DNA from 2 places in the Variovorax sp. GW821-FHT09A10 genome. Region 2 is predicted to be linked to the other one. Evidence: predicted binding sites of a transcription regulator. Region 2 holds the regulator's gene; the other holds the start of a gene.
The links. The regulator NrdR, encoded in region 2, represses ribonucleotide reductase genes. The targets are predictions, from matches to a motif close to CACNANATNTNGTG.
Positions count from the first base shown of each region.

Region 1: a site for NrdR is predicted at 9,853-9,866, ahead of AC07Q9_RS27260 (ribonucleoside-diphosphate reductase subunit alpha). Genes of this name have one in related genera too.

Region 1 is NZ_JBWKPT010000010.1:83,746-98,970, forward strand. It holds gene mdoH (glucans biosynthesis glucosyltransferase MdoH) at 1-735, shown strand, start outside; gene AC07Q9_RS27220 (RNA ligase family protein) at 1,046-1,951, shown strand; gene AC07Q9_RS27225 (AAA family ATPase) at 1,948-3,087, shown strand; gene ffh (signal recognition particle protein) at 3,161-4,549, opposite strand; gene AC07Q9_RS27235 (cytochrome C assembly family protein) at 4,711-5,523, shown strand; gene AC07Q9_RS27240 (PP0621 family protein) at 5,520-5,777, shown strand; gene AC07Q9_RS27245 (two-component system sensor histidine kinase NtrB) at 5,774-7,471, shown strand; gene AC07Q9_RS27250 (sigma-54-dependent transcriptional regulator) at 7,477-9,027, shown strand; gene ampD (1,6-anhydro-N-acetylmuramyl-L-alanine amidase AmpD) at 9,014-9,631, shown strand; gene AC07Q9_RS27260 (ribonucleoside-diphosphate reductase subunit alpha) at 9,980-12,892, shown strand; gene AC07Q9_RS27265 (ribonucleotide-diphosphate reductase subunit beta) at 13,105-14,295, shown strand; gene AC07Q9_RS27270 (histone H1-like DNA-binding protein) at 14,495-15,055, shown strand; gene AC07Q9_RS27275 (carbohydrate kinase family protein) at 15,170-15,225, opposite strand, start outside.
Region 2 is NZ_JBWKPT010000002.1:978,119-993,343, forward strand. It holds gene AC07Q9_RS11400 (M90 family metallopeptidase) at 1-249, shown strand, start outside; gene AC07Q9_RS11405 (DUF349 domain-containing protein) at 334-3,183, opposite strand; gene AC07Q9_RS11410 (DUF748 domain-containing protein) at 3,373-7,191, opposite strand; gene AC07Q9_RS11415 (lytic transglycosylase domain-containing protein) at 7,903-8,763, shown strand; ZMP/ZTP riboswitch at 8,803-8,929, shown strand; gene glyA (serine hydroxymethyltransferase) at 8,968-10,212, shown strand; gene nrdR (transcriptional regulator NrdR) at 10,246-10,689, shown strand; gene ribD (bifunctional diaminohydroxyphosphoribosylaminopyrimidine deaminase/5-amino-6-(5-phosphoribosylamino)uracil reductase RibD) at 10,718-11,848, shown strand; gene AC07Q9_RS11435 (riboflavin synthase) at 11,935-12,606, shown strand; gene ribBA (bifunctional 3,4-dihydroxy-2-butanone-4-phosphate synthase/GTP cyclohydrolase II) at 12,603-13,757, shown strand; gene ribH (6,7-dimethyl-8-ribityllumazine synthase) at 13,764-14,225, shown strand; gene nusB (transcription antitermination factor NusB) at 14,222-14,752, shown strand; gene AC07Q9_RS11455 (pyridoxal phosphate-dependent aminotransferase) at 14,749-15,225, shown strand, end outside.

The sequences.
Region 1 (15,225 bases), on a different contig from region 2:
GGCAACCTGCAGAACGCCCGCCTGATGGCCGAGCCCGGCATCCACCCGGTGCACCGCGCGATGTTCGTGACCGGCACCATGGCGTATGTCTCGGCCCCGCTGTGGCTCGCGTTCCTGACGCTGGGCACCGCCCTGTGGCTGAGCGGCTCGAGCCTCGTGTCGAGCTGGAACGTACTGCCCGCCGAACTGGCCGGCCTGTGGGTCTGGACCCTGTGCCTGCTGTTCCTGCCGCGCGTGCTGGGCATCGCCGCCGTGCTGATGCGCGGCGAGCAACGCCAGTACGGCGGTGTGTGGGGCCTGGTGAAGAGCTCGGTGCTCGAAGCCGGCCTGGCCATCGTGCAGGCTCCGGTGCGCATGCTGGCCCACTCGCTGTTCGTGCTCGTCGCCCTCACCGGCATCAAGCTCGACTGGAAGTCGCCTCCGCGTGAAGCCAACGCCGTGCCGTGGAAGGTGGCAGCCTCGCAGTTGGCCCCCATGTCGCTGGTGATCGCCATGCTCGCCATCGGCGTCGCCATGATCGACCCGAGCGCGCTGATCTGGCTCATGCCCGTCGGCCTGCCGCTGCTGCTGGCGATCCCGCTGACCGTGCTGACCAGCCAGATCGCGCTGGGCACCACGCTGCGCGACCGTGGCTTCCTGCTGATTCCCGAGGAATCGCGTTCGCCCGCCGTGCTGCGCCGCGCCTGGATGCATGCACTGCGCCTGGCGCGCCCGGCGGCACTGGCCACGGCCTGATGCGCTGAAGACACAGCCCTCCAAAAAGCCGGCCTCAGGGTCGGCTTTTTTCATGGCGCATCGCTAGAATCTCGCCTTCGTTTTTTCATCCACCCACGGATCCCTTCGATCCCCTGGAGCGCCAAGTGCCCCGATTCGCCGTCATCACCCTCTGACGCCGACAACACCACTCGCTGGTCATGTCGGGCGCCAAGCTGCGTTCCCACACTGACCAGGCACGGCCGCCCGCTGCGGCCGCCGAGTCGATCTCTCTTCCAGCTTCGCTCCCGCACGTTGTCGGTCTTTCCTGATTTGCATCTGGAGAACCAACGTGTTTCCCCTTTCCTCTCTTTCGCTTTCGTCGATCCCGCTGCTCAAGTACCCACGTACAGCGCACCTGGAGGGCTCGCGGCTGCAGGCCGGCGATACCGACGACGGCCAGACGCCGTTGTCCGCGCTACAGGGCCTGCATGTGGTCATCGAGGAAAAACTCGATGGCGCGAATGCGGCCGTGTCGTTCACCTCGGCAGGCGAATTGCTGCTGCAGTCGCGCGGCCACTACCTGGCCGGCGGCGCGGGCGAGCGGCAGTTCAACCTGTTCAAGCACTGGGCCGCCGCCCATGAAACGGCGCTGCTCGAACGGCTCGAAGACCGCTACGTGATGTACGGCGAGTGGTGCTTTGCCAAGCACAGCTGCTGGTACGACCGGCTGCCGGCCTTCTTCCTGGAGTTCGACCTCTACGACCGGCAGGCGCAGAGCTTCCTGTCGACCGCCGCGCGGCATGCGCTGCTGGCCGAGGGGCCGGTGCTGTCGGTGCCCGTGCTGTACGAGGGCGAGATGCCGCGCAGCGCGAAGGCATTGCGCGCGCTGGTGCAGCCGTCGCTCGCGCGCAGTGCCGACTGGAAGCCGGCCTTCGAGCAGGCCGTGCAGCACGAAGGCCAGCCGCTCGACCTGGTGCGCCAGCAGACCGACCTGTCCGACCTCGCCGAGGGCCTGTACCTCAAGACCGAATCGGGCGGCCAGGTGACGGGCCGCTACAAGTGGGTGCGACCGGACTTCGTGCAGACCATCCTCGACTCGGGCTCGCACCACAGCCGCCGGCCGGTGCTGCCCAACCAGCTGGCGCCGGGCGTGGACCTCTACGCGCCGACACCGCAAGTGAACTGGCAAGACCTGGGGCTGCGCACGATGCGCGACCCCGCCGAGCTGGCAACAACCACAAGGAGGCCGCGATGACCTATGACGATCTGCGCGCGCTGGTGCCGAAGCTCTCGCAGAGCTACGACTGGGCGCAGTGCTGCGACCTGCTGCCGGCCCTGCTGCGCCTCGAAGAAACGCCGCAGGACCCGTACTACCACGCCGAAGGCAACGTCGGCCTCCACACGCGCATGGTGCTCGACGCGCTCCTGGCCGACGCGCACTACCAGCGCGCCGACGCCGACGGCCGCTTCGTGCTGTTCATGGCCTGCCTGCTGCACGACATCGCCAAGCCCGACACCACCGTGATCGACGAAGCCAGCGGCCGCATCGGCCAGCCCGGCCATTCGCGCCGCGGGTCGGTCGACGTGCGCGTGCTGATGTGGAAGGCCCGCGTGCCCTTCGCGTTGCGCGAGGCCGTGTGCCGGATCATCGCGGTGCACCAGGTGCCGTTCCACGCCTTCGCCTCGCGCAAGGGCGTGCGGCCCGAGTGGCTGGCCCACAAGCTCTCGTGGGAACTGAGCCTGCCCGACCTGTGCTGCGTGGCGCGCTGCGACATGGTGGGGCGCCACTACGAGAAGCGCGCCGACAGCCTGGCCGACATCGCGCTCTTCGAGCAACTCGCGCAGGAAGAAGGCTGCTGGGAAGGCCCGCGACAGATGGCCGATGCGCACACGCGCCTGGCCTACTTCCGCGGCGCCGACACCAGCCCCGACTACCCGCTGTTCCAGACGCCGGGATCGCAGGTCACGGTGATGTGCGGGCTGCCCGCCAGCGGCAAGAACCACTGGGTGGCGCAGCACCGCAAGGGCTGGCCGGTCGTGTCCTTCGACGATGCGCGCGCCGAGCTGGGCCTCAGGCACGGCGAGAACGATGGGCTCGCCGCGCACCACGCGGTCGACCAGGCCAAGGCGCTGCTGCGCAAGCAGGAGCGTTTCGTCTGGAACGCCACGCACCTGAGCCAGCAGATGCGCACCAAGACGCTGGACCTGCTCTGGGCGTACCACGCGCAGACCGAGCTGGTGTACCTGGAAGTGCCGCATGCCGAGCTGATGCGCCGCAACCGCGCGCGCGACACGACGCTGTCGAACGCGGGCATCGAGCGCATGCTGCATCGCTGGGAGCTGCCGGCGCCCGTCGAAGCGCACGACACGGTCTACGACGTGCAGACCTGAAAACGACGAAGCCCGCCGGGGCATCCCCCGGCGGGCTTCTGTCCATGTGTCTATATATATGTGTGTGTGCGGCTCAGAACGGCAGCTTCGGCCCGCCGGCCCCGCCCATTCCGCCCATGCCCTTCATGCCGCCCATCTTCTTCATCATCTTCATCAGGCCGCCGCCCTTCATCTTCTTCATCATGCCCTGCATCTGCTCGAACTCGTTGAGCAGGCGGTTCACTTCCTGAACCTGCACGCCCGCACCGGCCGCGATGCGGCGCTTGCGCGTGGCCTTGAGCAGCTCGGGCTTGCGGCGCTCCAGCGGGGTCATGCTCTGGATGATCCCTTCCTTGCGGCGGATGTCGCGCTCGGCGCGGGTCATGTCGGCCTCGGTGGCCTTGGCGGCCATCTGCTGGGGCAGCTTGTCCATCAGGCTGGAGAGGCCGCCCATCTGTTTCATCTGCTGCAGCTGGCCGAGAAAGTCGTTGAGGTCGAAGCCCGCGCCGCTCTTGACCTTGGCCGCGAGCTTCTGCGCCGCTTCGACGTCGACGCCGGCCGTGACCTGCTCGACCAGCGCGACGATGTCGCCCATGCCCAGGATGCGGCCGGCGTGGCGCTCGGCGTCGAACACTTCGAGGCCGTCGATCTTCTCGCTCGTGCCGGCGAACTTGATCGGCACACCGGTGACCTGGCGCACCGACAGTGCCGCACCGCCGCGCGAATCGCCGTCGGTCTTGGTCAGGATGATGCCGGTGAGGGGCAGCGCCTCCTTGAAGGCCTTGGCGGTGTTGATCGCGTCCTGGCCCTGCATGGCATCGACCACGAACAGGGTTTCGACCGGGTTCAGCTCGGCGTGCAGCTGCTTGATTTCGGTCATCAGCACTTCGTCGATCGCGAGGCGGCCGGCCGTGTCGACCAGCAGCACGTCGAAGTAGTGGCGCTTGGCGTGGTCGAGCGCGGCGCGCGCGATGTCCAGCGGCTTCTGGTCGGGCGTGCTCGGGAACCACTCGGCGCCGGCCTGCTTGGTGACCGTCTTGAGCTGCTCGATGGCGGCGGGGCGGTACACGTCGCCCGACACGGTGAGCACCTTCTTCTTGCGCTTCTCGATCAGGTGCTTGGCCAGCTTGGCGGTGGTGGTGGTCTTGCCGGCGCCCTGCAGGCCGGCCATGAGGATCACCGCGGGCGGCTGGGCCGCGAGGTTGATGTCGGACACGCCCTCGCCCATGGTGGCGGCGAGTTCGCGGTTGACGATGCCGACCAGCGCCTGGCCCGGCTTGAGCGAGCCCAGCACTTCCTGGCCAAGCGCCTTCTCCTTCACGCGGGCGACGAAGTCGCGCACCACGGGCAGCGCCACGTCGGCCTCCAGCAGCGCCATGCGCACCTCGCGCAGCATGTCCTGCACGTTGCTTTCGGTGATGCGCGCCTGGCCGCTCATCGTCTTGACGAGGCGGGAGAACTTTTCGGTGAGGGCGGTGGCCATGAAGGAAATACCTTGTTGTCCGCGGCAGCGGACCGATGGAAAGTCGTGAAAACCTGGAAGCGGTACGTGGGCCCGCTCTCTCGCGGGGGTGGCCCCCGGCGGGGGTGGGCGAAGCGACGCGACGTGCGCGAAGCCGGGGGGCGAGCCTATACACTCCAGCGATGATTTTAGCGATCCCCTCCCCACTCGGCGTGGCGCTGGGCATCGCCACCGCGGCAGCCTACGGTTTTGCCGCTGCCGCCGGTGCGCGGCTCAGCCGCCAGACCACCCAATGGGCGCTCGGCATCGCATGGCTGCTGCACGCTGCGGTGCTGGGCCACGGGCTGATCGGCGGCGACCCTCGCTTCGGTTTCGCGCCGGCGCTGTCGGTCACGGCGTGGCTGGTGCTCACGGTCTACGCGGTCGAAAGCCGCCTGTACCCGCAACTGAAGGCACGCCGTGCGCTGGCCTGGCTGGGCGCGGCTGCCGTGCTGCTGGCGCTGCTGTTCCCCGGCACGCCGCTGCATGTCAGCGCCTCGCCCTGGCTACCGCTGCACCTGGCGCTGGGCATCGCCTCGTACGGCCTGTTCGGCGCCGCCGTGGTGCACGCCTGGCTGATCACGCGGGCCGAAAAGCAGATCCGCCTGGCCAGTGCCGACGCACAGGCCGGCGTGCCGCTGCTCACGCTGGAACGGCTCACCTTCCGCTTCGTCACGGCGGGCTTCGTGCTGCTGTCGGCCACGCTGCTGGCCGGCCTGCTGTTCAGCGAACAGCTCTACGGCGCCGCCGGCCGCGCCTGGAAGTGGGACCACAAGACCATCTTCTCGGTGCTCGCGTGGCTCAGCTTCGCGGTCCTGCTGACCGGCCGCGCGCGCTTCGGCTGGCGCGGACGCACCGCGCGGCGCGTGCTCTACGCGGGCGCGGCGCTGCTGCTGCTGGCCTACGTGGGCTCGCGCTTCGTGCTCGAAGTCGTGCTGACGCGCTTGCCCGCATGAAGTACCTGCTCGTCCTCGCGGTGGTGTGGGTCGCGATCTGGCTCTGGCGCAAGAACCGGCGCGAAGAGATGCGCGACGCGCAACAGGAACGCGCCAGGAAAGCACAACAGCGCACGCCGGCCGTCGGCCCGCCGCAGGCGATGGTGCGCTGCGCCCATTGCGGACTGCACCTGCCCGCGGCCGACGCACTCCCCGGGCCGGACGGCGCGGTGTTCTGCAGCGCCGCCCATCGCCAGGCCGGCACCTCCGCATGAGTTCGTTGCGCCGGTCGCGCGGCGAGCCGGCCACCGACTGGGACGTGCTCGACCTGGGCGCCGGCGACAGCACCGCGCTGCTGCGGCTGTGGCGCGGCTTCATGGCAGCGCGCTGTTTCGTGGCGCTGGTGCTGGTGCTGCTGCAGGGCGTGGCCTTCGCCATCGGGCAGACGGTGCAGCCGCTGCCGATCGTGCTGTCGGGCGGCTACCTCGTGCTGGCCTGGCTGGAGATGCGCTATGCGCACTTCGCGCCGCCGATCCGCGGCTTTTCCACCCTCTGGCTGCTGACCATCGGGGTCGACCTGGGCATCTTCAGCGCCCTGCAGGTGCTGCAGGGCGGCAGCGTCAACTACACGCCGCTGTTCGCGCTGCCGGTGCTGATGAGCGCGGTGCTCGGCACGTTGCTCGTGGGCCTGGGCACCACGGCCACCGTGACGCTGCTGCTGCTGGCCGACGCCGGCTGGCACTGGCTGCAGCAACCCGGCGATCCTTCGGCGCGCTTCGTGCAGGCCGCCCTCACCGGCACCGGCCTGTTCGTGGTGGCGCTGCTCGCGCACGAGCTGGCGCGCCGGCTGGCACGCGAAGAGGCGGTGGCGCAACGCAGCCGCACCCATGCGCAGATGCAGGCACAGGTCAACGACCTGGTGATCGAAACGCTCACCGAAGGCGTGCTGGTGATCGACGCCGAGGGCCTGGTGCACACCGCCAACCCGGCGGCCGACGCGATCCTCGGCCAGGGCCTGGCGCAGTTGCCAATGCCGTTCCCGCTGCACACCCAGCCGGCCTGGCATGCGCTGGCCGCGCTCGCACGCCAGACCTTCGCGCGGCGCGCGCCGCAGACCGAAGAGATCCCGGTGGCGCAGGCCCGCGGCGCGGCGCGCGAGGTGCGCGTGCGCACCCGGCTCACGCCCACCGACGACCGCCGCGCCGACAGCCTCTGCGTGATGTTCCTGCAGGACCTGCGCGAGCTCGAAGCCCGCATCCGCACCGAAAAGCTCGCCGCGATGGGCCGCATGTCGGCCGCGGTGGCGCATGAAATCCGCAACCCGCTGGCCGCCATCGCGCAGGCCAGCGCGCTGCTCAGCGAAGACCTGACCGACCCGGCGCACCGCAAGTTGACCGACATGGTGCAGCACAACGCGCAGCGCCTGGCGCGCATCGTGGACGACGTGCTCGACGTCTCGCGCGCGCGCCAGCAGCGCGTGCTGTCGCTGGGCGAACAGCTGGTGCTCGACCCGGCCGCGCAGATCCTGGCCGAGGAATGGGTGCGCCAGACGCAGCGCAAGGGCGTGCGCGTGGCGCTCGATGCGCCGGGCAGCGAGGTGCGCTTCGAGGCCGAGCACCTGCGCCGCCTGCTGGTGAACCTGCTGGACAACGCGGCGCGCTACGCCAGCCAGCGCGACGGCGCGATCCAGGTCATCACCACCTTGCAGCGGGCCGGCGTGCAGCGCGCCGCGTTGCTGGTGTGGAGCGACGGCGCGCCGCTGGAGCCGGCGGTGCAGCGCCACCTGTTCGAACCCTTCTTCTCGTCCGAGAGCCGCTCCAGCGGCCTGGGCCTGTTCCTGTGCCGCGAGCTGTGCCGGCGCCACGGCGCCACCATCGGCTACGAACGGCGCGCGCTGGTGCCGGGCGGGCCCGAGGGCAATGAATTCTTCGTCAGCTTCGCACCGAGCGAAAACCGGCTGACACAATAGCGGCCGTGAGCTCCCTCCCGCCTTCCGCCGCCGCCCCGCGCCCCGCGCAGATCCTCGTCATCGACGACGAACCCGACCTGCGCACGCTCTACGAACTCACGCTGCTGCGCGAAGGCTACCGGGTGGAAGCGGCAGGCAGCGTGTCCGAAGCCTGGCAGCACCTGGAAGCCGGCCGCTTCGACGCCGTGATCACCGACATGCGGCTGCCCGACGGCGAAGGCATGGAGATCATCCACCGCATCCAGAAAGACCAGCGCAGCGAGCGCTGCGTGGTCATGACCGCCTACGGCTCGGCCGAGAACGCGGTCGAGGCACTGAAGGCCGGCGCCTTCGACTACCTCACGAAGCCGGTCGACCTGAAGCAGTTCCGCGCCGTGGTGGCGTCGGCCGTGCAGGCCAACCGCGCGGCGGTGGTCGTGCCCCAGAAGCCGGCGCCGCAGGCCGCGGGCCACGGCGGCGAACGCCCCGATGCGCTGTCCGTGACGCGCAGCGGCGCCACCGCGCTCGACCGGCTGGTCGGCGACTCCGATCCGATGCGCCTCGTGAAGTCGCGCATCGCCAAGGTGGCGCGCGGCATGGCGCCGGTGCTGGTGCGCGGCGAATCGGGCACCGGCAAGGAGCTGGTCGCGCGCGCCGTGCACGGCTGCAGCCAGCGCAGCGAAGGTCCCTTCGTCGCGGTGAACTGCGGCGCGATCCCCGAGAACCTGCTCGAGGCCGAGTTCTTCGGTGCCAAGAAGGGCTCGTACACCGGCTCCTCGCAAGACCGCGACGGCTACTTCCAGGCGGCGCGCGACGGCACGCTGTTCCTCGACGAAATCGGCGACCTGCCGCTGGCCATGCAGTCGAAGCTGCTGCGCGCCATCCAGGAACGCAGCGTGCGCGCCATCGGCTCGACGCAGGAAGACGCGGTCGACGTGCGCATCGTGAGCGCCACCCATAAAGATCTGCACGCCGAGGTGCTGGCCGGCCGTTTCCGGCAAGACCTGTTCTACCGCCTCAATGTGATCGAGATCGCGGTGCCCGCATTGCGCGAGCGCCGCGAAGACCTGCCCGCGCTGTGCACCGCGCTGCTCGCGCGCATCGCGCAGGACGGCGGCCTGCCCGTGCCGCGCCTGTCCGACGCGCTGCTGCAGCGCCTGGCCCAGCACCCGCTCGACGGCAACGTGCGCGAGCTCGAGAACCTGCTGCATCGCGCCGTCGCGCTGAACGACGGCGACGAGCTGCACATCGACCTGATGGGCGCGATGACGCCGATGCCGGCCGTGCCGCGCGGCGAATCCGCTGAAGCGCCAGCCGCCGTTGCGGTGGCTCCCGTCGCCGCGCCCGCCGTCGAGCCAAAACCCGCGCCGCCGCCGCTGCCCTCCGACCTGCAAGCCTGGCTCGACCAGCAGGAGCGCGAGATCCTCGTGCGCGCGCTGCACGAAAGCGGCTTCAACCGCACCGCCGCCGCCGCGCGGCTGGGCATGAGCCTGCGCCAGATCCGCTACCGCATCGCGCGCCTGGGCATCTCCACGCCCAACGGCGACGACGGCGCCACCACGCATGCCGACGACTGACGTCCCCGTCACCCCACCGGCCGGCGACGACGGACTCTGGCGCGCCGGCTGGTACCGCTTCGCCAAGGCCCTGCCCTCGCCCAACTTCGGCCCGCGCCCCGTCGGCGCGCAGACCGACCTGATCGTGCTGCACTCGATCAGCCTGCCACCGGGCGAATACGGCGGCAACGCCGTGCAGCAGCTCTTCACCAACCGGCTCGACTGGGACGCGCACCCGTACTTCCAGTCGATCCGCGGGCTTGAGGTGTCCTCGCATTTCTATGTGCGACGCAACGGCGAACTCTGGCAGTTCGTGAGCTGCGAGGACCGCGCCTGGCATGCCGGCGTGTCGTCGTGGCGCGGGCGCAGCAACTGCAACGACGACTCGGTCGGCATCGAGCTCGAAGGCCTCGAGGGCGAGCGCTTCGAAGAGGCGCAGTACGAGACGCTGGCCAGCCTCTGCGCCGCGCTCGCGCAGCACTACGCCATCGCCCACATCGCCGGCCACGAGCACATCGCGCCCGGCCGCAAGCAGGACCCCGGCGCCGGTTTCGACTGGCGCCTGCTGCGCGAACAGCTCGGCTGGAATCCACAGATGTTTCCCGAGCAGGTGGTGGCGCGCTAATTTTTTCAATCGCGCGGCGCCTCGTGATGCGGCGCTCTCGCGGCGCAGCAATTCGATGAGCGCAAGCGCGCAGCGCAGCAACCATGCGGCCTGCAGGCCCAAATCGCCTTGCAAGCCGCGCCACGCGTGGGTTGCGCCACCATGGGCCAGTATTCACGCGGCATCGCTGGCGATGTGCTGAGTCCGATGCAATTTCTGTAGGGGTTGTATCCAGAGGCAAACACTACATCTAGTGGTTGTAGCCCTCCCAGACCCTAGATATAGTGTCCTCCCGTTCGGCAACAACGCCGACGCAAGGTCCGCGAGGCCTTGCCATCCAACAAGAATTGCACAACCGAGAGGAAGCGAATGCAAACTGCACTGAACACCCCGTCGACCCCCCGCGCCGTCCCCGCGACGCCGCAGCAGCAACAAGACACTGCGGGCTCGCCCACCGGTCAGAACCTCGCCCACTACCAGATCATTCGCCGCAACGGCGCCGTCGTTCCCTTCGAACCGAACAAGATCGCCATCGCCATGATGAAGGCCTTCCTGGCCGTGCATGGCACCCAGGGCGCGGCTTCGGCCAGCGTGCGCGAAACGGTCGACGTGCTCACGCAAGGCGTGATCCGCGCCATGGTGCGCTCGCGTCCGGGCGGCGGCACCTTCCACATCGAAGACGTGCAGGACCAGGTCGAGCTCGGCCTGATGCGCGGCGGCCACCATGAAATCGCACGTGCCTACGTGCTGTACCGCGAACGCCGCACCCAGGAACGCTCGAAGCAAGGCGAGCAGGACGTGCCCGCCGCACCGGCGCTGCATGTGCTCGACAACGGCGAGCGCGTGGCGCTCGACCTGAACGAGCTCAAGGGCCTGATCGAATCGGCCTGCCAGGGCCTGGGCGACAGCATCACCGCCGCCCCCATCGTCGCCGAGACGATGCGCAACCTGTACGACGGCGTGCCGCTGGACGAGGTCTACAAGGCTTCCATCCTCGCTGCCCGCACGCTGATCGAGAAGGACCCCGACTACACCTTCGCCACCGCGCGCCTGCTGCTGCACACGATCTTCAAGGAGATCATCGGCCGCGAAGTGATGCCGGTCGACCGTGCCACCGCCTACGCCGACTACTTCCCGCAATTCATCAAGAAGGGCGTGGACAACGAGCTGCTCGACGAAAAGCTGCTGCAGTACGACCTGCCCCGCCTGGGCGCCGCCCTGAAGGCCGAGCGCGACAACCAGTTCGACTACCTGGGCCTGCAGACCCTGTACGACCGCTACTTCCTGCACGTGCGCAAGTCGCGCATCGAGCTGCCACAGGCGTTCTTCATGCGCGTGGCCATGGGCCTGTCGCTGAACGAAATCGACCGCGAAGCCCGCGCCATCGAGTTCTACGAAGTGCTGTCGTCGTTCGACTTCATGTCGAGCACGCCCACCCTGTTCAACGCCGGCACGCTGCGCTCGCAGCTGTCCAGCTGCTACCTGACCACCGTGCCCGACGACCTGGACGGCATCTACGAGTCGATCAAGGAAAACGCGCTGCTGTCGAAGTTCGCCGGCGGCCTGGGCAACGACTGGACCCGCGTGCGCGCACTGGGCAGCCACATCAAGGGCACCAACGGCGAATCGCAAGGCGTCGTGCCGTTCCTGAAGGTGGTGAACGACACGGCCGTGGCCGTGAACCAGGGCGGCAAGCGCAAGGGCGCCGTCTGCACGTACCTGGAAACCTGGCACCTCGACATCGAGGAGTTCCTGGAGCTGCGCAAGAACACCGGCGACGACCGCCGCCGCACGCACGACATGAACACCGCCAACTGGATCCCCGACCTGTTCATGCGCCGCGTGATGGAAAAGGGCACCTGGACGCTGTTCTCGCCCTCCAACGTGCCTGACCTGCACGACCTGTTCGGCGCCGACTTCGAGAAGGCCTACGTCGCCTACGAAGAGAAGGCCGCCCGCGGCGAGATCAAGCCCGCGCGCACCATCCAGGCGTCGGACCTGTGGCGCAAGATGCTCACGATGCTGTTCGAGACCGGCCATCCCTGGATCACGTTCAAGGACGCCTGCAACGTGCGCTCGCCGCAGCAGCACGCCGGCGTGGTGCACTCGTCGAACCTGTGCACCGAGATCACGCTGAACACCAGCGACACCGAAACCGCGGTGTGCAACCTGGGTTCCGTGAACCTGCTGCAGCATCTGAAGGACGGCAAGGTCGACCAGGAAAAGCTCCAGAAGACGATCTCCACGGCGATGCGCATGCTCGACAACGTGATCGACATCAACTACTACGCCGTGAAGAAGGCGCGCGACTCCAACCTGCGCCACCGTCCGGTCGGCCTGGGCCTGATGGGCTTCCAGGACGCGCTGTACGAACTGCGCATTCCCTACGCCTCGCAAGAAGCCGTGCAGTTCGCCGACGAGTCGATGGAAGCCATCTGCTACCACGCCTACTCGGCATCGGCCGACCTGGCGCGCGAACGCGGCAAGTACTCGAGCTACAAGGGCTCGCTGTGGGACAAGGGCATCCTGCCGATCGACACGCTCGACCTGCTCGAGAAGGCCCGCGGCGGCTACGTCGAGGTGGACCGCTCGTCCACGCTCGACTGGGACGCACTGCGCCAGAAGATCAAGAGCCAGGGCATGCGCAATTCGAACTGCGTGGCCATCGCTCCGACCGCGACCATCTCGAACATCATCGGCGTCGACGCCTCGATCGAACCCTGCTTCGGCAACCTGTCGGTCAAGTCGAACCTGTCGGGCGAGTTCACCGTGATCAACCACTACCTGGTGCGCGACCTGAAGCGCCTGGGCCTGTGGGACGACGTGATGGTCATGGACCTGAAGCACTTCGACGGTTCGCTGCGCCCCATCGACCGCGTGCCGCAAGACGTGAAGGCGCTGTACGCCACCGCGTTCGAAGTGGAAACCACGTGGCTGGTGGAAGCCGCCTCGCGTCGCCAGAAGTGGATCGACCAGGCACAGTCGCTGAACATCTACATGGCCGGCGCCTCGGGCAAGAAGCTCGACGACACCTACAAGCTCGCCTGGCTGCGCGGCCTGAAGACCACGTACTACCTGCGCACGCAGAGCGCAACGCACGCTGAAAAGTCGACGGTGCAATCGGGCCGTCTCAACGCGGTGTCGTCGGGCAACGACGCACCCTCGGGCATGAGCGCACTCGAAGCCGCCGCTGCTGCAGCGCAGGCACAGATGAGCGCGATGCCCGCCACCGACATCGCGTTCTGCGGTGTCGACGATCCGACCTGCGAAGCCTGCCAGTGATGTGCAAGTGAAGCGTCAACACACCAGACGCTTCGATCGATCAGCGAGGTGCTCGCACACGTAAAAAGCGCGCGACGTTCAATCAATCAAGGCATTGACTGACGTCGCGCGATGCATGTGAGCAACATAACAACCCCATAAATGGCGCACGATGTGAACGAGCACTTTGCAACTCACATCGTTGCTCCGATAATTGCGCATTGGATTTTTCTATGTTGACCTGGGACGAAGAAGTCAAGCCCTCCTTACCAAAGGATATGCAACAAGGATTGCAGCAGCACCACGCATCGACCAGCGGTTCTTCCGCAGGTCGCGCGGTCGCCGCTCCGACTTCGTCGCTTGCACAACCCGCCACTGCCACCGCACCGGTGGCCGCCGCTGCAGGCCAGCGCGTCAAGGCTTCCGACAAGCGGATCATCAACGGCCAGACCGACGTCAACCAGCTGGTGCCGTTCAAGTACAAGTGGGCCTGGGAAAAGTACCTCGCCACCTGCGCCAACCACTGGATGCCGCAGGAAGTGAACATGACGCGTGACATCGCGTTGTGGAAGGACCCGAACGGCCTGACCGAAGACGAGCGTCGCATCGTCAAGCGCAACCTCGGCTTCTTCGTGACCGCCGATTCGCTGGCCGCCAACAACATTGTGCTGGGCACCTACCGCCACATCACGGCTCCCGAGTGCCGCCAGTTCCTGCTGCGCCAGGCCTTCGAGGAAGCGATACACACGCACGCGTACCAGTACATCGTCGAGTCGCTCGGCCTGGACGAGAGCGAGATCTTCAACGCCTACAACGAAGTGCAATCGATCCGCGAGAAGGACCAGTTCCTGCTCCCGTTCATCGACGCCATCAGCGACCCGCTCTTCAAGACCGGCACGCACGAGACCGACCAGACGCTGCTCAAGTCGCTGATCGTGTTCGCCTGCCTGATGGAAGGCCTCTTCTTCTACGTCGGCTTCACGCAGATCCTTGCGCTGGGCCGCCAGAACAAGATGACCGGCGCCGCCGAGCAGTACCAGTACATCCTGCGCGACGAGTCGATGCACTGCAATTTCGGCATCGACCTGATCAACCAGCTCAAGCTCGAGAATCCTGGCCTGTGGACCGCAGAGTTCAAGGCCGAGATCAAGGACCTCTTCATGAAGGCCGTCGAGCTCGAATACAAATACGCCGAAGACACCATGCCGCGCGGCGTGCTCGGCATGAACGCCTCCATGTTCAAGGGCTACCTGCGCTATATCGCCAACCGGCGCGCGCAGCAGATCGGCCTCGAAACGCTCTTCCCGAACGAGGAAAACCCGTTCCCCTGGATGAGCGAAATGATTGACCTGAAGAAAGAGCGCAACTTTTTCGAAACCCGCGTGATCGAGTACCAGTCGGGTGGTGCGCTCTCCTGGGATTGAATTTTTCGATACACAACAATTCATGAATTCAAGAATTGCCCTTGCCACCGATCGCGCCACAGAGCGCGGCATGGACGAGGGCTCAGGTGTTCATGGTGCTGGGGCTCAGATTCCAACGCCATGAATCGCTTCACGCTCCCAACGCGCGTGGAGTGCTTCAATAGGTTGATTTTTTCAACTTGATCAAGGAGAAATAGAAATGGCAACTGCAAAGAAAGCGCCGGCCAAGAAGGTCGCTGCAAAGAAGGCTCCGGCTAAGAAGGCTGTCGCCGCGAAGAAGGCTCCGGCAAAGAAGGTCGCTGCCAAGAAGGCTCCGGCCAAGAAGGTCGTAGCGAAGAAGGCTCCGGCAAAGAAGGTCGCTGCCAAGAAGGTCGCTGCCAAGAAGGTTGCAGCCAAGAAGGTCGTAGCGAAGAAGGCAGCACCGGCGAAGAAGGCCGCTGCCAAGAAGGCTCCGGCAAAGAAGGCCGCCGCCAAGAAGGCGCCTGCCAAGAAGGCCGTAGCGAAGAAGGCGCCTGCCAAGAAGGCTGCTGCCAAGAAGGCGCCTGCGAAGAAGGCTGCCGCCAAGAAGGCTCCTGCCAAGAAGGCCGCGGCCAAGAAAGCCGCGAAAAAGCCCGCTGCCAAGCCTGCCGCTGCTGCCAAGAAGCCTGCTGCCAAGAAGGCCGCCGCGCCTGCGAAGGCTGCCGTAGCGCCTGCCCCTGCGGCGCAAACGACGCTGAATCCCCAGGCAGCCTGGCCGTTTCCGACGGCCAGCAAGCCCTGAGTGAATTCTCAGCGGCCCTGAAAGGCATGAAGCCCGGCACCGCAAGGTGCCGGGCTTTTTTCATGGGCGCCCGCTGTGGCCGCATCGCCGAAGCGATGCGGGCCAATCAGCGAATCACAGGTCGAGCGTGGCGCGATCGATCTGGTAGTTCTGCGGTCCGCGTTGCGCGA
Region 2 (15,225 bases):
GCGCGCGAGGCGCGTGCGGCCTGGATGGCGGTGCTGCAACCGGCCTACGACGACTTCCGCGAAAAGACCATCCTCGGCGAGCGCTTCGGCGCCGAGCCGCCCTGGCTCGACGACTACGGCGCGACCTCGATCAGCGAATTCTTCGCGGTGGCCTGCGAGGCCTACTTCGTGAACCGGCCGAACTTCGCGCGCGACTTTCCGCAGGTCGTGGCGCTGTTCGACGCATTTTTCCTTCCCGCGAAGCCCTGAGCTGACGCGATTCAGACAAAGAAAAAGGCGCCTCGGTGAGGCGCCCTTTTCATGCATGCGGCTGCATCGCCGCAATGCCTCTTCTTACTTGCGCAGCAACGCCTTCAGCGCGTTCTGCAGACGGCGCGCGGTGGCAGCGTCATGCGCAGCAGCCAGCACCTTGCCGGCGTCCTGGCCCCAGGTCTGGGCCGGCGTCGGGTCGCCGCGCTTCGTCAGCAGCTTGAGCTGCAGCGCGCGGCGTGCGTCGAGCTGCTCGGCGGGCGTCGGCACTTCGGCGGCCATTTCGAGGCGCAGCAGCGCTTCGGCGGCATCGCCTGCGGCGGCCGTCGGTGCGGTCCCCACGGCTTGCGACCACTGGCTGCGCACGGCCGGCGTCACGGCGCGGCCCAGTTCCTGCACGCTCGGCAGGCGGGCTGCGTCGCGCTGCTCCCAGGCGCCGAGTACCTGCGTAAGGGCTTCGCCGTGGGCCTGCGCGGCCAGCTTGCGCAGCGCAAAGTCGGCGCGCTCGAGCGCTTCGCGCTGGGCGCGGAAGGCGGCATCGCCCAGACGTGGGCCACGGTCCTCGCGCGGCGGACGGTCGCCGAAACGGCCACCACCGCCGGGCGCACCACGATCGCCACCGCGTGCATCGGGACGCGGGCCACCACGGTCGTTCGGACGACCGGGGCCACCGGCACCGGGACGGCCGGCGTCGCGGCGGTCACCGAAACGGCCCGTGCCACGCGCAGCGGGTGCAGCTTCACCCTTCTTGCTGCTCGGCCGGTCGTCGCCGCGCATGGCGACCACGGGCTTGGGTGCGGGCTTCGGCGGCGCGGCCGGCGCGACGCTTGCGGCTTCACCCGCTTCGTGCGCGGCGCTGTCACTGCGGGCCGAGGCATCGGCACCGTCTGCGGGGGCGACCAGATCGGGTGCGTCGGCCGCTGCCGCCGCAGGGGCGGATGGCAGGGCTTCGGCGTCGCTCGAACCCGGCGTCTGCTCGGCGCTTTCGCCGAACTCGGCGGCGGCCTGACCGGGGGCTTCGACACCGGTCGCGCCGACCGAGGGGCCGTCGCTCGTGGCGGCGGGTGCCGGAGCGGGCGCCGGTGCTTCACCGCGCAGTGCGGCTTCGAGGCCAGCGATGGCAGCGCGGATCTTCTGCGCATCGCCACCGGCATTGGCCGCATCGAGTGCCTTGGACGCATCGAGCACGTAGCGGTCGTGTTCGCTCATGGCGGCCGATGCCTTTTCGCGCTCGACCGTCTTGCGATTGAAGGCTTCGTCGATGGGCGCGCGGAAGGCGTCCCACAGCTTCTGTTCGTGGCGGCGGTCGAGCGGCACACTCTGCGCCTCGGCCTGCCAGCGCTGCTGCAGCGCCTTGACGGCGTCGATGCGCAGCATCGGCTGGGCGCCCAGCTCGGCAGCCTCAGCGATCATGGCCTGGCGACGTTCGACGCTGGCCTTTTGCGCGGTCTCGAACGGGGCACGGGCGGCGCCGAAAGCCTCATTCCACAGTGGTTGCAGCTCGGCGAATACCTTCTCGCCCACATGGCCGGCATCGCGCCAGCGGTCGGCGAACTGGTGCAGCGCGCGGTTGTGCGCCTTCAGGTCGGTGGCGCCGGCATGCGCGGCGGCCCAGGCCTTGACCTCTTCGATCAGCGCGACGCGCAGGCCGCGGTGTTCGGCAGCATCGGCACGCACCTTCTCAAGCCAGGCCTCGACGACCTTGTGGGCTTCGTTGCAGGCTTCGTCGAAACGCTTCCAGAGCGCGTGGTTCGGCACGCCGCCCTGGTCGGCCTGCTTCCACTGGTCGCGCAGGGCGCGCAGGGTTTCCTGCATCTTGCGGCCGCCGAGGGCCTGGCCTTCGGGGCGCTTGAGCAGGCCTTCGGCCTTGGCGACGAGGTCTTCGCGCACCTTGTCTGCGCTCCAGCGCTGCCAGCCTTCGAGTTCGCCGGCGGCGACCAATGCGGCGTGCACGCGGGCTTCGAGCGGCGCATCGACCAGCTTGCCGTGCTCCTTGAGCACGGCGCGCAGCGCGGCGGCGGCGCCGGCGCTGGCCTTGCCGTGGCCTTCGGCGGTTTCCTGTTCAAGCTTGGCGAGGGCGGCCTGCACGGCGTCTTGCGCTGCAGCGCGCACGGCCGGGTCGACCTTGGGTGCGGCGGGACGTGCGGGTGCGGCGGCCTTGGGGGCCACCACTTCGCCGCGTGCAGCGCGCAGCTCGTCGGCCCAGACGGGCACGGGCGGCAGCGGTGCGGCGGCATCGGCCGCAGCGGCAATGGCCTGGGCCAGCGCGCCGTGGAACGAGTCGGACACCACGAGCAGCTGCGACTTGGAAGCGTCGAGCTGCGGTGCGAACTTGGCGTCGAGGCTGTTCCAGTTGGCATCGGCCACGATGTCGGCGGCCTGCTGCTGCCAATGGGTCACGTCGGCGCGCAGCGATTCTTCGGCGGCCTGGGCGTCCTTCCAGCCCTTGGTGGACAGCACTTCGAAGCGCTGTGCCAGCAAGACGGCGGCTTCGCGGTGGACCTGCGCACGGTGCTGCAGGTCTTCGATGCCCTTGACGCGCTCGGCCAGCTGGGCCTTCAGCCCGGCCAGCGGTTCGCGCGACAGCGGCGCGCCGGCCTTGGCGGCGTCACGCTGCCAGGCCAGTGCGTCGGCGATGTTGAGCTTGGACTGCGCCAGCAGCGTCTGGGCCTTCTGCGCCCACTCGGCGGCGATGGCCTCCTGGCCCTTGGCGCGCTTGATTTCGTCAAGCTTTTCGCGCAGCAGGCGCGCCGCGCCCTTGTCGCGGCCGCTCAACTCCTTGAAGACCTCTTGCATCTGCTCGGACGAAGGGTTGCCCGCGAGCCAGTCGCGGATGCGCGCGGAACGCTCGCCCGAGGTTGGCGCGGTGAAGGCGCCACCGGTGAGCGTATCGAGGGCCTGGAGGTCGTGTGGCTTGGAAGAAGTAGAGGTCACTGCGCGAAATCGTTGTCTTGGTAGAGAAAGCGAAGGCGCCGGCAAAGGCCGGCGCACATCGACATTTTCACCCAGTTGGCGAACAGCCCGCCGAATTCCGTGTCGGAACTGTGGCGCGCACCGTTCGGCGGGCTGGAAAGGGCCCGCAAGATATATAGCAAGGCGTGGCGAAAAGCCAAGCCCCGCTGGCTATTTCATGGTCAGGCTCAGCTCGGCGCCGGGCTTCCAGTCGGCGCCGCTGGCCGTGGTGCGCACGGCCCCCAGGAACAGGCGTTCGCTCGGCAGCTTCTGCGCCAGCAGGTAGTCGCGCACCACGGCGCCACGCTCGACCGCGAGCTGGCGCATCGATTCCTCGTCGACCTGCACGCTGGCCAGCAGCAGGTTTTCCATCTCCTTCACCGGCAGGTCCTTGGCCAGGCCGACCATGTTGCGCGGCTTGGTGATGTCGGAGCGCTTGTAGACGGCCGTGAGCAGCTCCGGGTATTCGGCGTCGGTCACCGGCGGCACCTCGGTGCCGGTCTGGCCGCCGCGCACGGCGATGCGGCGCTTCTCGGCCTGGGTCAGCTGGCGCAGGCGCTGGCGCTGGTAGGCGTCGCGTTCCTTTTCGAGGCTGGAGGTGCCCACCACCGTCATCTGCAGGGTCGGCCGGTCGGTCAGGGCCTTCACGACCTTGTCCAGGCCTTCCTTGGCGCCGGTGCTGAGCGCCGAACTGCCGGGCTCGAAGGTGATAGCGCTCGAATCGCCGCCGCCACCACCGCCCAGGCCGCCGGTCAGCAGGCTGAACGGCGCGGTCACGGCCTTGACGATCAGGTTGACCACCGCCTTGAAGATCAGCGGGCCGATGCTGAACTGCGGATCGTTGAGCGAGCCGCTGAGCGGCAGGTCGACATCGATCACGCCGTTGCGGTCGGCCAGCAGCGTCACGGCCAGGCGCACCGGCAGGCTGTTGGGCGCGCCGGCCACTTCGTCGCCGAACTTCAGCTGGTTGAGCACCAGCTTGTTGGTGGCGGTGAGCTGGCCGTCGGGCGCGATCTTGTAGTTGACGTCCATGCTCATCTTGCCGCGCTCGATGCCGTGGCCCGCATAGCGCACCGAGTACGGCGACAGCGGCGCGAGGTCGAGGTCGCGCATCTTGGCCGTGATGTCGAGTTCGAGCGGCTTGGCCAGCGGGTTGAGCTTGCCGGTGATTTCCAGCGCCGCGGTCTGCTGCGCCTTGCCGCGCAGCTCGAGGTCGGCCAGTGCCGGTCGACCGCCCTGCCCGTTCGGCGGGTTCGACGAGAAGGAACTGAGCTTGCCGGTCAGCTCGCTCAGGTCGGCCGAGTAGTTGGGCTTGACGAACAGGTCGGTGAAGTCGATCTTGCCGTTGACCAGGCTCATCGGACCGAAGTTGATGACCGGTGCCGGGCCGCTGTCGGCCGCCGGCGCGGCAGCCACCGCCGGCGCGGAGGCGACAGGCGCAGGCTCGGGTGCGCCACCGACCATGGCTTCAGCCGACACCGGCGCACCGCCCGAGGCCCGCTGCGGCGCCGAGGCCGGTGCGCGGGTCGTGGTGGTCGTGCCGCCCGGGCCCTTCCTGGTGCTGGCTTCGGTGGCGGCTGCAGCGGCGGCCTTCGAGGCCTCCTCGCCCTTCTTGGTCAGGCTCAGCAGGTTGAGGCGGCCGGTGGGATCGACGATCACGCGGGCGAAGAAGTCGGTCAGCGTGGTTTCGCGCACATCGACGGTCGGGGCCGCGTTGGGCGCCAGGCTGACCTGCAGGCCGCGCAGGCTCAACGTCTTCCAGCTCAGCAGCTGGCTGTTGCTGCGGTCGAAGCCCGGCGACTGGGTCAGCGAGACGCTGTTGGCGCGGAAGTCGTCCAGTGCGGTGTCGCCCGCCAGCTTGACGCTCATGCCGGTCGGCGCGGTCGCGTAGCGCACCGTGCCGCGGTAGCTCGCGAAGGCGCGGCGGATGTCGACATTGAGCGCGTCGGCGTAGTAGGCCTTGAAGGCGTGCGCCGGGAACGACGCCACCTCGAGCCGGCCCTCGGCCGCCAGCGGCTTGAGCACGACGGTGCCCTTGTAGTCGAAGCGCCCCGGGTCCGCGCGGCGGCCCGCGCCGATGCGGCCCGACACCTGCAGCGGCGAGACGGTGTTGGTGTCGGGTGCGATCTTCTGGGCGTGCAGCTTGAAGGCCGTGACCTCGATCGCCACCGGCGCCGAGCCGGCCTTGTCCGCATAGGACAGGCTGCCGTTGTCCACGGCCAGCGTGCCCAGCGTCAGTGCCCAGGGCTTGGTGTTGGCGTTGCTGGGGCGCGCCGCGCCGGCGTCGGCCGGCTTGGGCGCCGCCACCTTGGCGCCGCCGGCCGGGGTCTTGAGCCAGCGCTCGAACATCCAGCGCTTCTCGTTGTCGCGCTCGACGCTCACCTTGGGGTTGGTCGCGGTGAACGACGCGATGTTCAAGGTGTGCTTGCTCATGTCGACCTCGGCGTCGACCAGCTCGAAGCGGCCGACGCTGGCCAGCGCGGTCTTGGCCTGGGTCAGTGCCAAGCCGTCGGCGGCCAGGCGGCGCGCCTTGAACTTCAGGTCGGGCTGGGCCCAGGACACCTCGATCTGGCCGCTGAGCTTGCCGTCGAGCGTGGGCTCCAGGCTCTGCGCCAGGTACGGCGCGGCCAGCGACAGCGGCAGCGCCTCGACCTCGGTCTGCACGTCGGCGACCTTGTCGGTGGCGTTGCCCTTGAACTTCAGCGTGGCACCGGCAACCGCGGTGCTGCCGTCGAACTGTGCCGGCTTCTCCATGGGCCAGGTGACGGCCGTGAGGTTGATCCCGAGGTCGGTGAGGTCGATGGCCGCAGCGGGCTTGACGGTCTCGTCGCGCCAGCCGATGCGCCCGCCGTCCAGCGCGATCTTGTCGACCTGCACCTTGAGCTTGGGCTTCTCGGCGGCCGGCTTGCCGCCCGGGGCGCTGGCGGCGGGCGCGGGCAGCGGCGCCGCCTTTTCGGCCGCGCCGGTCGCGGGGTCGGTGGCCATCAAGTTGAGCTGACCGGCCGCGTCGCGCGCCACCACCAGCTGCGGCTTGGTCAGCACGACCTCGCTCAGGTGGAACACGGACTCCAGCGGGCGCACGTCGGCCAGTGCCAGCTTGAGCGAGTCGAAGCCGAGCAGGTCTCGGCCGCGGGCGTCGCCCAGCTTGGCGCCGTGGGCCTCGACGGTGCCGGTGATCTTCAGGCCGATGGTGCTGGCCTGCTGGAAATCGATCTTCAGGTCGGCGTCCAGGCTGCCGGCCTGCAGCTTCACCGGCAGGCCGCCGGGGATGTAGCCCAGGTACGGCACGAGGTCGAGCCCCTTGAACTGCACGTGGGCGTCGGTCTTGCGGCTTTGCGCGAACGGGGTCGTGAAGGCGGCCGAGTCGAAGTGGCTGCCGTTGAGCGCAAAGGCCAGCTTGGGCTCGGTCGTGATCTCGCGCTTGGACGCGAGGTTGCTCAGGAACGGCACATTCAGCATGAAGCCGCGCAGCTCGTGCCGGCGCTTGACGGTCTGGTCGTCGAAATCGACCGCGCCGTCCTTGATCGAGATGTTGTAGATCGCGAAGCGCGCGGGCTCGGCCTTCGGATCGGGCGGTGGGCCGGAGGCCAGTTTGGCCAGGATGTCGTCGATGTCGTACTTGCCGTCGGCCTGGTGCGTGAGCAGCACGGCGGGCGCCTCGACCGTCACCGCGTCGATCACGGGCGCCAGGCGGAACAGCGATTGCAATTCGGCGTCGGCATAGATGCGCTTGATGGCCACCTGCGGCTGCTTGCCGTCGGCGGTGGCGATGCGCAGGTCATTCAGTGCGAGTTCGAGCGTCCAGGGCTTGAAGTCGATCTTGCCGACGGTGACCTGCCGGCCCAGTTTCTCGCTCGCGATCTTCTGGAGCTGGCTCTTGGCAATCGGCGGCACCGCCAGCCAGGCGATGACCCACAGGGCCAGCAGAACCAGCAACGCGACAACCCCACGCCGCACCCATTTGTTTTGTTTGATCGAAGCAGCATCCATCCGCAGAAGTGTGCCGCAAACAGATGCCAACAAAGTTGGCCGAAACGTGAATGCGTTCCCTTTTGGCGAGGCATTGCGATGCCCGCGCGCCCCTCGACAGGATCGGTAGGCCGAAAGTGTGAACGCCACAAACAAGAAAGCCCGGTGAGTCGACGCAGTGTCTTGTCACCGGGCTTGATGGCGGGCTCAAAACCCATGCCATCGATTCGCGCGACCGGAAGTAATTGTTCCCGCCGTGCTGGCAGCAAGAGATTGCCGCCGTGGAGTCCTCCATCGTTCGAGTCCTTGACTTGCACCTCGGACTGCCTGACTTCGGAAAAATGCCTGAAACCTCAGGCCCGTCCAGATTAGGCGTCCCTCCCTTCCTTTGCAAATGTCTTTTTCCAAGGGATTTCCCGTAGACGCGCTCCCCTTGGAGCCCCCTCGGACGGGGGGATTCTTCAAGCACTTATTAACATATGAAACCAAATCCTTATGCTTGACCGTGTATTTAGCCACGCTAGAATCCGCCTGCCCTTGCTGCCGGACGCAGCAGGGCCTCCCTGAATCCGCTGCCGAATTCCACCGGCGTGATCAGGCCGCCGCGCTCCTTACCCCCACCCCCTCCATGCGCGGAGCCTGATTCGTACATACCAATCCAAGCGCCGCTGCCTTCATCCATCGCCCTTTCGGCGCTGCATGCCAGGTGCCGCACAGAAAGGAAAAAAAGCGATGAGCAAGGCGTTTGATGCCACAGCCCGCGGGCTACGGACCTTCGTGTCCGATGTGGCAGACGGCTTTTTTGAAATCACCCACAACGGGTTTGCACTGGTCGGCCTGGCCATCGTGTTCGCGGCCCTCGCCCTCGTGGCGCGGCCCGATCTGCGCAAGACCGGCGAGGAACAACTGATGGGCTGGCTGCAGTCGCGCAAGCCCGCGCCCGAAGCCACCGACCTCGAGCCGACCGCCATCGAGCGCACCACGGCCGCGAGTCCCGACGAGCTGCCCAAGCAGCAGGCGGCGGTGGCCTACTGGCTCAGCAAGAAGTACCGCGTCGCGGCCGAGCCGCTGAGCGTGCTGGTCTCCGAGGCCTACCAGATTGGCAAGCGCACCAAGCTCGACCCGACGCTGATCCTGGCCATCATGGCCATCGAATCCAGCTTCAACCCGTTCGCGCAAAGCCACGTCGGCGCCCAGGGCCTGATGCAGGTCATGACGCGCGTGCATGGCGACAAGTACGAAAGCGCGGGCGGCACGCTCACCGCCTTCGACCCGGTGACCAACATGCGCGTCGGCGTGAAGGTGCTGCAGGAATGCATCGCCCGCGCCGGTTCGCTCGAAGGCGGCCTGCGCTACTACGTGGGCGCCGCCAACCTCGACGACGACGGCGGCTATGCCGCCAAGGTGCTGGCCGAGCACGAGCGCCTGCGTCAGGTCGCCGCCGGCCGTGCGCCGTCGACGATGGTCGTGCCGCCGCCGACCACGGCGCGTGCACAGCCAATTCCGGTCGTGGCACCGGCCAAGCCGGCGCGTGAAGAACCGGCCACCAGCAGCGAGCCGGCCAAGGTCGCCCTGCTCTCCGCAGTTTCCTGAGGCCCTGCGGCCCGGAAGCCTCCGGGCCTGCGCTACACTCGGCCTGTACGCGACTGGCGATAGGCGCAGCACCCTGAAAAAGGTGCCACGCGCTGACGTGGAATACCACTGGGAAGCGTGCCGCCTGACCACAACAGGCGTTCAGCCGTTCGCCTGGGCAGCCCTTGTTTGGTTGAACAAGGACCTCGTCTTCAAAGGACTGCCATGTACCAACGCAATATCCTGGTCGAACAGACCGATCCCGAAATCTGGGCCGCGATTCAAGCCGAAAACGCGCGCCAGGAACATCACATCGAGCTGATCGCCAGCGAGAACTACGCCTCGCCGGCCGTCATGGCCGCCCAAGGCTCGCAGCTCACTAATAAATACGCCGAAGGCTACCCGGGCAAGCGCTACTACGGCGGCTGCGAGCACGTCGACGTGGCCGAGCAACTGGCCATCGACCGCGTCAAGCAGATCTTCGGCGCCGATGCCGCCAACGTGCAGCCGCATTGCGGCGCCTCGGCGAACGAAGCCGTGATGCTCGCCTTCCTGAAGCCCGGCGACACCATCATGGGCATGAGCCTGGCCGAAGGCGGCCACCTGACCCACGGCATGCCTCTCAACATGAGCGGCAAGTGGTTCAACGTCGTGAGCTACGGCCTGGACGCCAATGAAGCCATCGACTACGACGCAATGGAACGCAAGGCGCATGAGCACATGCCCAAGCTGATCATCGCGGGCGCCTCGGCCTACTCGCTGCACATCGACTTCGAGCGCTTCGCCAAGGTCGCCAAGGACGTCGGCGCGATCTTCATGGTCGACATCGCCCACTACGCCGGCCTCGTGGCCGCGGGCGTGTACCCCAACCCGGTGCCGCACGCCGACATCGTCACCTCGACCACGCACAAGAGCCTGCGCGGCCCGCGCGGCGGCATCATCCTGATGAAGTCGCAGCACGAGAAGGCGATCAACAGCGCCATCTTCCCCGGCCTGCAAGGCGGCCCGCTGATGCACGTGATCGCCGCCAAGGCCGTCGCGTTCAAGGAAGCCCTGACGCCCGAGTTCAAGGCCTACCAGCAACAGGTGGTCAAGAACGCCCAGATCGTGGCCGACACCCTGACCGCGCGCGGCCTGCGCATCGTGAGCGGACGCACCGAGAGCCACGTCATGCTGGTCGACCTGCGTTCGAAGGGCATCACCGGCAAGGAAGCCGAAGCCGTGCTGGGCGCCGCCCACATGACGATCAACAAGAACGCGATCCCCAACGACCCGGAAAAGCCGATGGTCACCAGCGGCGTGCGCATCGGCACCCCCGCCATGACCACGCGCGGCTTCAAGGACGAAGAGGCCCGCATCACGGCGAACCTGGTGGCCGACGTGCTCGAGAACCCGCGCGATGCGGCGAACATCGACGCGGTGCGCGCCAAGGTCCACGCCTTGACGAGCCGCTTCCCTGTCTACCGTTGATTTCGTAATCAGAAGAAGAGAAGCACTGGCCGCATGAAATGCCCTTTTTGCGGTCATCTCGAAACGCAGGTCGTCGAGACCCGCGTTTCGGAAGACGCCGACTTCGTCCGCAGGCGCCGCCAGTGCAGCGCCTGCGACAAGCGCTTCACCACGTATGAGCGCCCGGACGTCAATTTCCCCGTCGTGGTCAAGAAGGACGGCAGCCGCGCCGACTTCGACTCGACCAAGGTGCGCGCCTCGATGATGCTGGCGCTGCGCAAGCGCCCCGTGAGCATCGAGCAGATCGACAACGCCCTGCTGCGCATCGAACAGAAGCTGCTGGCCAGCGGCCTGCGCGAAATCGATTCGACGAAAGTCGGCGAACTCGTGATGCGCGAACTCAAGAAACTCGACAAGGTCGCCTACGTGCGCTTTGCCTCGGTGTACCGCAGCTTCGAGGACGTGGACGAGTTCCGCCAGTTGCTGCGCGACATCTGACCCCCGAGAAGGCGTGAACGAACCCGGCATGTCCTCTTCCCGACACGACGCCTCCCACATCGTCACCGCCCTGCGGCTGGCCGCCTCCGCGATCCGCCTGACCGACCCGAACCCGCGCGTCGGCTGCGTGCTGTGCGACGCCGACGGCCATGTGATCGGCCAAGGCCACACGCAACAGGCCGGCGGCCCGCACGCCGAAGTGATGGCGCTGCGCGACGCGCAGGCCCAGGGCCATTCGACCGCAGGCGCCACCGCCTACGTCACGCTCGAACCCTGCTCACACCACGGCCGCACCGGCCCCTGCTGCGACGCGCTCATCGCCGCCGGCGTGCGCCGCGTCGTGGCCTCGCTCGCCGACCCGAACCCGCTCGTGGCGGGACAAGGCTTCGAGCGCCTGCGCGCGGCGGGCGTCGAGGTCGAGGTCGGACCGGGCGCCGACGAATCCCGCGAACTCAACATCGGCTTCTTCAGCCGCATGATCCGCCAGCAGCCTTGGGTTCGAATGAAGATCGCCGCCTCGATCGACGGCCGCACCGGCCTGCAGAACGGCGTGAGCCAGTGGATCACCGGCGAGGCCGCGCGCACCGACGGCCACGCCTGGCGGGCCCGGACCGGCGCGGTGCTGACCGGCGTCGGCACGCTGCTCGAAGACAACCCGCGCCTGGACGTGCGCCTGGTCGACACGCCGCGCCAGCCCCACCTCGTGGTGGTCGACAGCCACCTCCAGACCTCGCCCGACGCTCACATTTTCATAGCTGGCCGCGCCGTCTGGATCTACGCCGCCAGCCGGCACAACGAAGAAAAGGCGGCCGCGCTCGAAGCCCGCGGCGCCACCATCACCTGCCTGCCCAACCTGCACGGCAAGGTCGACCTGCCCGCGATGCTGCAGGACCTCGCGGCGCGCGGCGTCAACGAGCTGCATGTCGAATCGGGCCACAAGCTCAACGGTTCGCTGCTGCGCGAAGGCTGCGTGGACGAACTGCTGGTGTACCTGGCGCCCAAGCTGATCGGCAGCGGGCTCGACATCGCCAGCCACCTGCACGCCGAGGGCCCGCTCACCTCGCTGACGGGCGCATTGCCGCTCGAATTCAAGTCCGTGGACATGCTGGGGCCCGACCTGCGCATCGTCGCGCGCGTCGTCGGCCGCGACCGCTTCTGAGCCGCCGCCCACGCGGCGCGGCACATTCGCAGTCGCAAACCGGCCCTTCGGGCCGAAGACCCCTCGATGTCTGCGAAAATGTGGAAATGTTCACCGGAATCATCACCGGCGTGGGGCGCATCGCCGCCATCCACGACCTCGGCACCTCCTCCTCCTACGGCAAGCGACTCAGCATCGAGGTGCCCGACGGCTACCTCGACGACGTCGGGCTCGGCGACAGCATCGCGCTCAACGGCGCCTGCATGACGGTCACCACGCTCGCACCTGAACGCGGGCAATTCACCATCGACATTTCCGCGGAGTCCCTCGACAAGACGGCCGGCCTGACCGACGAAGGCAGCCGCATCAACCTCGAGAAGGCCCTGCGCGCGAGCGACCGCCTCGGCGGCCACATCGTCTCGGGCCACGTGGACGGCATCGGCCACGTGAGCTTCTTCGCGCCGGTCGGCGAAAGCTGGGAGCTGCGCGTGGTCGCACCGCCCGCGCTGGCGCGCTTCCTGGCCTACAAGGGCTCGATCACCATCAACGGCGTGAGCCTCACGGTCAACAGCGTGGCCGACATCGCGGATGGCGCCGAAGTCAGCATCAACCTGATCCCGCACACCGTGGAAAACACCTCCCTCGGCGGCCTGAAGGCCGGCTCGAAGGTCAACCTCGAAATCGACACCGTGGCGCGCTACGTGGAGCGCATGCTTCAGGCCGGCATGCTCACCCCCTCTCTGACGTCTTCCACGTCTCCCAAGGACACTTCGAAATGAACGCCTCCGTCACGCCGATCGGCGCCCCGCGCGCCGACCGTGCACCCGCACCGATCTCCCCGGTCGAAGACATCGTGGCCGAGCTGGCCGCCGGCCGCATGGTCATCCTCGTGGACGAGGAAGACCGCGAGAACGAAGGCGACATCGTCATCGCCGCCGACCACATCACCGCCGAATCCATCAACTTCATGGCCCGTCACGCGCGCGGCCTGATCTGCCTCACGCTCTCGCGCGAGATGTGCGAGCGGCTGCAGCTGCCGCCGATGGTCCAGCGCAACGGTGCCAAGCATTCCACCGCCTTCACCGTCTCCATCGAGGCGGCCGAAGGCGTGACCACCGGCATCTCGGCCGCCGACCGCGCCCGCACCGTGCAGGCCGCCGTGGCGCGCAACGCCGTGGCCGCCGACCTGGTGCAGCCCGGCCACATCTTCCCGCTGCAGGCGGTGGACGGCGGCGTGCTCATGCGCGCCGGCCATACCGAAGCCGGCTGCGACCTGGCCGCCATGGCCGGCTGCTCGCCCGCCTCGGTGATCTGCGAGGTGATGAACGAAGACGGCACGATGGCCCGCCTGCCCGACCTGCAGATCTTCGCGGCCGAGCACGGCATCAAGATCGGCACCATCGCCGCGCTCATCGAGCACCGCAGCCGCGTCGAATCGCTGGTCGAAAAAGTCGGCTGCCGCGAGATCCAGACCAACTGGGGCGCCTTCACGGCGCACGCCTTCATCGACAAGCCCAGCCGCGGCGTGCACCTCGCGCTGGTGCGCGGCCAGTGGGCGCCTGAAGACACGGTGTCGGTGCGCGTGCACGAACCGCTGTCGGTGCTCGACGCGCTCGAAGTCAACCGCCCGATGCACTCCTGGAGCCTGGACGCCAGCCTCTCGCACATCGCGAACGAAGGCAAGGGCGTGGCCGTGCTGCTGAACTGCGGCGAAACCGCGGCCGAGCTGCTCGCGCAGTTCGACGGCACCGCGCGCCCCGCGCAAGCGCCCGAGCGCGGTCGCATGGACCTGCGCAACTACGGCATCGGCGCGCAGATCCTGCGCGAATGCGGCGTGCACAAGATGAACCTGCTCGGCGCGCCGCGTCGCATGCCGAGCATGGCCGCCGGCTTCGGCCTCGAGATCGCCGGATACCTCACGAAAGACTGAACGACCATGCAAGGTTCCAACAAGGGCGAGATCACGCTCAACGGCAAAGGCCTGCGCATCGGCATCGTGCAGGCGCGCTTCAACGCCGACATCACCGATGCGCTGGCCACGGCCTGCCTGTCGGAGCTCGAAGCGCTCGGCGTGGCCGCCTCCGACATCCATCATGTGCAGGTGCCCGGCGCGCTCGAAGTGCCCGTGGCGCTGCAGGCGCTCGCCGAGCGCGGCGGCTACCACGCGCTCGTGGCGCTGGGCTGCATCATCCGCGGCGAGACCTACCACTTCGAACTGGTGGCCAACGAATCGGGCGCGAGCGTGAGCCGCGTCGCGCTCGACTACCGCCTGCCCATCGCCAACGCGATCCTCACGACCGAAAACCTCGAACAGGCCGTCGCCCGCCAGACCGACAAGGGCCGCGACGCAGCCCAGGTGGCGGTCGAGATGGCACAACTGCTGGCCACCCTTTCATGACCGAAGACACCTCCAAGTCCGCCAAGTCCCGCCAGTCGCGCACCGGCCTCACGAGCACGGGCGTGCGCAAGGCCGCGGCCAAGTCGAACCGCAGCCGCGCACGCGAGTTCGCGCTGCAGGCGCTCTACCAGCACCTGGTGGGCCGCAACGACCCGACCGACATCGACCACTTCACGCGCGACCTCGCGGGCTTCCACAAGGCCGACGCGGCGCACTATGACGCGCTGCTGCACGGCTCGATCAACGGCGCCGAACAGCTCGACGCGCTGATCCTGCCGCTGCTGGACCGCAAGTTCGCCGAGATCTCGCCCATCGAACATGCCGTGATGTGGATCGGTGTGTACGAGTTCCAGAACTGCCCCGACGTGCCGTGGCGCGTGGTGCTCAACGAGTGCATCGAGCTTGCCAAGGAATTCGGCGGCACCGACGGCCACAAGTACGTCAACGCCGTGCTCAATGGGCTGGCACCGCAGCTGCGCCCGCTCGAGGTGGAAGCCGACCGGGCCACCGGCAAGGCGCGCCCATGAGGATCTCGACGCGCGCGCAGCGCATCGAACCGTTTTACGTGATGGAGGTCGCCAAGGCGGCTGGGGTGCTGGCCCGCGAAGTGGCCCACACCGACCGCCCGATGATCTTCCTGAACATCGGCGAGCCCGACTTCACCGCCCCGCCCCTGGTGCAGGAAGCGGCCGCCCGCGCCGTGCGCGCCGGCGCCACGCAGTACACGCAGGCCACCGGCCTGGACCACCTGCGCGAGCGCATCAGCGGCTGGTACAAGCAGCGCTTCAACGTCGACGTGCCGGCGCGCCGCATCGTCGTCACGGCCGGCGCCTCGGCCGCGCTGCAGCTGGCCTGCCTCGCGCTGATCGAATCGGGCGACGAGATCCTGATGCCCGACCCGAGCTACCCCTGCAACCGCCATTTCGTGAGCGCTGCGGACGGCAAGGCCGTGCTGGTGCCGACCACGGCCGAGGAGCGCTTCCAGCTCACCGCCGCCAAG